2 regions of the Actinocorallia herbida genome follow, and region 2 is predicted to be linked to the other one. Evidence: riboswitches for the same ligand, from Rfam matches in the RefSeq annotation. Region 2 holds a riboswitch; the other holds the start of a gene.

Region 1 (2,164 bases), 7.7 Mb from region 2:
GGAAGAAGTCCGCGGCGAGCACGCCGAGCAGCGGCACGAAGACCGAGCCGATGAGGGCGAGGAAGCCGTAGTAGTCGTCCATGTTCAGGACGAGGGCGAGCACCGTGATGAGCGCCCCGAGGCCGACGCTCAGGACACGACGGTCCACACGCGGCACAAGGTTCTGGATCGAGAGCGCGGTGGAGTAGACGTTCGCGAACGACTGGTCGGCCTCACGCAGGACGAAGACGAAGAAGAAGACCGCGCCGGCCGTGACCGTGAGGAACGGCCCGTAGACGCCGCCGCCTTGGCCCGCGAGGACGAGGGCGAAGAGTCCGAGGGTGTACGCGATGATCTGCGTGACCGCGTACGCGCCGCTGGCAGCGCCGAAGGCGGCCCGCTCGCTGCGCGCGTGCCGGGTGTAGTCGGCGGCGAGCGGCACCCACGAGATCGAGACGGCCAGGGCGGCGTCGATCGCGAGCCAGAAGAGGCTCCAGTCGGCGCCGAACGGCCCTCCCCCGGACGCCCCGGGGTGGGCGGTCAGGTCGGGCAGCCCCGCCCTGACGAACTGGATGTAGAACCAGACGAGCGCGATCCCCACGGCGATGGTGACGAACCGGCGCAGCAGGCGCACGGAGCCGAGCGGCCAGATCGTCAGAGCCGTGGTGAGCACTCCCGCGATGAGCACGTAGACCCAGCGCGGGCCTCCGCCGAACAGCTCGTGCGCGGCGTCGGCGATGACGATGAGCTCGAACGTGCCCCAGCCGATGAGCTGGGCGATGTTGAGCACCGTCGGCGCGTACGACAGCCGGGCGCCGAACAGCCCCCGCAGGATCACCATCGCCGGCCGGCCCGTGCGGGCGCCGGGCACCGCGGCGAGGCCGAGCATGAGCCCGCCGACGAGGGTGCCGATGATCATCGCGGCGATGCCCGCCGCGATGGAGAGCTGCGGAACGCCGTTCTCGTCGGGCGCCAGCACCGTGTAGGCGCCGGAGAACGCGAACAGGCTGACGCCGAGGTTGGCCCAGAAGGCGCTCTGGTCCCAGAACGACAGGACCCGCGGGGCGGGTTCGTCGAGGGTCAGCGGCGCCTCAGCGGGGCCTTCGGGGCGCTGGGGGCGGTTTTCAAGCGTGCTTGAAGACATGCGAGGAGCACTCTCCCTACGCCGGCATTACCCGGACAGGTTCATGCGGTCGGCGACAGATGGGTCGCCCTCTCAGCCCGGCCTACTTCCGAGCTCCCGCGGTGGGGGTTGATTCGGCGCGAATCGTACCCCTATCCCCCAAGATCACCCCACGTCAGGGGGATATCTCAGGCGATGTACGGCTCCGCGTCGCCCACGGCGTCGACCGGGAGGCCCGCCCGTTCCCACGCGATCATGCCGCCGTCGACGTTCAGGGCCTTCCAGCCCGCGTTGTTCAGCGCGACCGTCACCTGGGCCGATCTGCCGCCGACCCGGCACACCACGTAGACCTCGCGGTCCTGCGGGATCTCCCCCGCCCGCTCGTTGAGCGCGCTCATCGGGATGTGGACCGCCTCGGGCGCGTGCCCGGCGTCCCACTCGTCCTGCTCACGGACGTCGAGAAGATACGCGCCGTCCGGGATCTGGAGCGCGCCGACGCTGGGAATGCTTCCGCCGAAATTCGTCACGGACCCATGGAACCGTGGATCGCACCCCCACGTCGAATCGCCATGAGGACCTCATCGCCGAAGACCGGCGCGAAGCTGCTCCTGCTCACCGCCGCCGTCGTGGCCGCCGCCACGGCCTGCGGAGGCCAGTCGGCCGAGCAGGAGACCGCGTCCCCCAACGCGGCCGCCGCGGCCGACCAGCTCACGATCACGCTCAAGAAGTCCCCGAGCGCCCCGGAGGAGTCCTGGACGCTCACCTGTGACCCCGCGGGCGGCACCCACCCCGCCGCCGCCAAGGCCTGCGCCCAGCTGGCGTCCTCGGGCGCCGAGGCGTTCACGCCCGTCCCGGCCGGCTCCCAGTGCGGGACCCAGTACGGCGGCCCCGAGCAGGGCACCGTGACCGGCACCTGGAAGGGCACCGCCGTCGACGCGACGTTCACGCGCAAGGACGGGTGCGAGGTCCAGCGCTGGGAGAAGGTCTCCGAGCTGTTCGGCGAGCTGCCCAAGGTCCGCTAGCCCTTAGGCATTAACCCCCCACGCCCCTACAACCCCCCAT
Region 2 (2,164 bases):
CCTGGACCGCGGTGATGATCTCCACCCGGTCGCCCTCGTTCACCGGCGTCGCGGGCCATGCCGCGCGCCGCACCACTTCGTCGTTCAGCGCCACCGCGATCCCGCGGCCCTCCGCGGCCGCGCTCCGCCCCGCCGTGCCCGCGACGACGTCGGCGACGGTCGTGCCGGCGGCGAGGTCGCGGAGGTCTCCGTTGACGTGCACTCTCATCGGGTCTCCACGGGGGCGAAACGGGCTGCGGTGAAGGGGCGGGCCACCTCGGGCAGGTCCCCGCCCGCCAGCACCCCGGCGACGGCGTCGGCGGTGAGCGGGGCGAGCAGGATGCCGTTGCGGTAGTGGCCCGTGGCGTACACCAGGCCCTCGGTCCCCGAACGGCCGAGGATCGGGGCGTTGTCGGGGGAGCCGGGGCGGAAGGACGCCTTGACCTCGGCGAACTCCAGCTCGGTGACGCCCGGGAAGAGCGCGCGGGCGTCGCGCAGCAGCTCCCAGAGGCCGCCCGCGGTGACCCGGCCGTCGAACCCCAGCTCCTCCTGGGTGGCGCCGACGACCAGCTCCCCGTCGGGGCGGGGCACGAGGTACATCGAGAAGCCCTGGACGAGGCCGCGGGTGGCGCGGGTGAGGAACGGCCGCGGCGAGCGCAGCCGGATGATCTGGCCCTTGACGGGCCGGACGGGCAGGTCGTCGAGTCCGCCCGACCAGCTCCCGGCGGCCAGGACGACCTGGTCGGCGGCCAGCACCGTGCCGTCCTCCAGCCGGACGCCCTTGGCGCGGCCGCCTTCGACGACGATCTCCCGCGCGCGCTGCCGGACGATGGGCACGTCGGCGCAGGCCTGGAGAAGGGCGGCGAGGACCTTGCGCGGGTCCACGCTGCCGTCGTCGGGCGCGAGGATTCCGCCGCGCACGGACGGGGCGAGCATCGGCTCGAGCCCGCGGCACTCGCGTCCGGTGAGGAGCTCGGTGCGCAGGCCCAGGGACGCCTGGAACTCGTGCTGGTCGCGGAGGAAGGCGAGGTCGTCGCCGTCGTAGGCGACCGAGAGGTTGCCCTCGCGCTGGTAGCCGACGTCGATCCCGGTCAGCTCGCGCAGCTCGGCGGCGAACGCCGGGTAGCGGTCGCGCGAGTCGATGCCGAGCATCAGATGGTCTTCCTCGCCGTACTGCAGCTCGCCGACGGGGGTCAGCATCCCGGCCGCGACGTGGCTCGCGCCCGACCCGGGCGCGGGGTCCACGAGGGTGACGGACAGGCCCCGCTGGGCCGCCCGCCAGGCGATGCCGAGGCCGACGACCCCGGCTCCGATGATCACGATCAAGCGCGTTCGCTCCCTTCGCCGGCATGACCCGGATCAGGTTCCTACGGTCGGGAGCCGCGCGCTCCCCTCTCAGCCCCCGCGGGGGCTCCCGTGCCTTCGCCACCAGCGTATGCCCTGAGCAGCAATCATGAGATATCCGGCATCCCTGTGCAGAACGCCGTTCTTCGCGACGGCTATGGTGGCGGCACCTTGCCGGTCCGGCTATGACTGGATCCGGCGAACGGCCGTCATCCGGTCCCGAGGCCGGTCTGTGGGTGTCGTGGAGGGTTTTGCATGGAACGGGTCATCGTCGTCGGCGGCGGTCTCGCCGGAGTGCGCGCCGTGGAGGCGCTGCGGGCCAGGGAGTACACGGGCGCGCTCACCCTCGTCTGTGCGGAGGAGGTGCTCCCGTACGACAGGCCGCCGCTGTCCAAGGCGGTCCTCACCGGAGACAGCGACGACACCACGGTCGACGCCGCCTGGGACGCGCTGGACTGCGACGTCAGGTTCGGCGTCACCGCCACGGGGCTGCGGGCCGACGAACGCGTCTTGGAGACGACGGCCGGCGACCTGACTTACGACGGTCTGGTGATCGCCACGGGCGCGGATCCCATCAGGCTGCCTGGGCCGGGTCCCCAGCACGTCATCCGGACCATGAAGGACGCGCTGGAGCTGCGTCCCCTGCTCGTCTCCGGGGCGCGCGTGGTCGTCGTCGGGGCCGGATGGATCGGCGCCGAGGTCGCGACCAGCGCGGCCAAGCTCGGCTGCCGGGTGACCGTCCTGGAGGCCGCCGAGACCCCCGTGGCCGTCGCGCTCGGGACCGAGCTGGGCGCGCTGACCGTGCCCTGGTACGCCGAGGCGGGCGTCGAGCTGCGCTGCG

What was found. Region 2 has a riboswitch for thiamine pyrophosphate ahead of thiO (glycine oxidase ThiO). Riboswitches for the same ligand answer to the same signal wherever they lie in the genome.
Region 1: linked by a shared signal. The riboswitch ahead of EDD29_RS41350 (purine-cytosine permease family protein) and the one ahead of thiO (glycine oxidase ThiO) in region 2 are both predicted to bind thiamine pyrophosphate.

Annotation. Positions count from the first base shown of each region.
Region 1 covers NZ_RJKE01000001.1:9,075,187-9,077,350, forward strand. Annotated here, with positions in the region: gene EDD29_RS41350 (purine-cytosine permease family protein) at 1-1,123, opposite strand, end outside; TPP riboswitch at 1,119-1,233, opposite strand; gene EDD29_RS41355 (rhodanese-like domain-containing protein) at 1,291-1,629, opposite strand; gene EDD29_RS41360 (SSI family serine proteinase inhibitor) at 1,672-2,124, shown strand.
Region 2 covers NZ_RJKE01000001.1:1,419,737-1,421,900, forward strand. Annotated here, with positions in the region: gene thiS (sulfur carrier protein ThiS) at 1-208, opposite strand, end outside; gene thiO (glycine oxidase ThiO) at 205-1,299, opposite strand; TPP riboswitch at 1,299-1,407, opposite strand; gene EDD29_RS06760 (NAD(P)/FAD-dependent oxidoreductase) at 1,579-2,164, shown strand, end outside.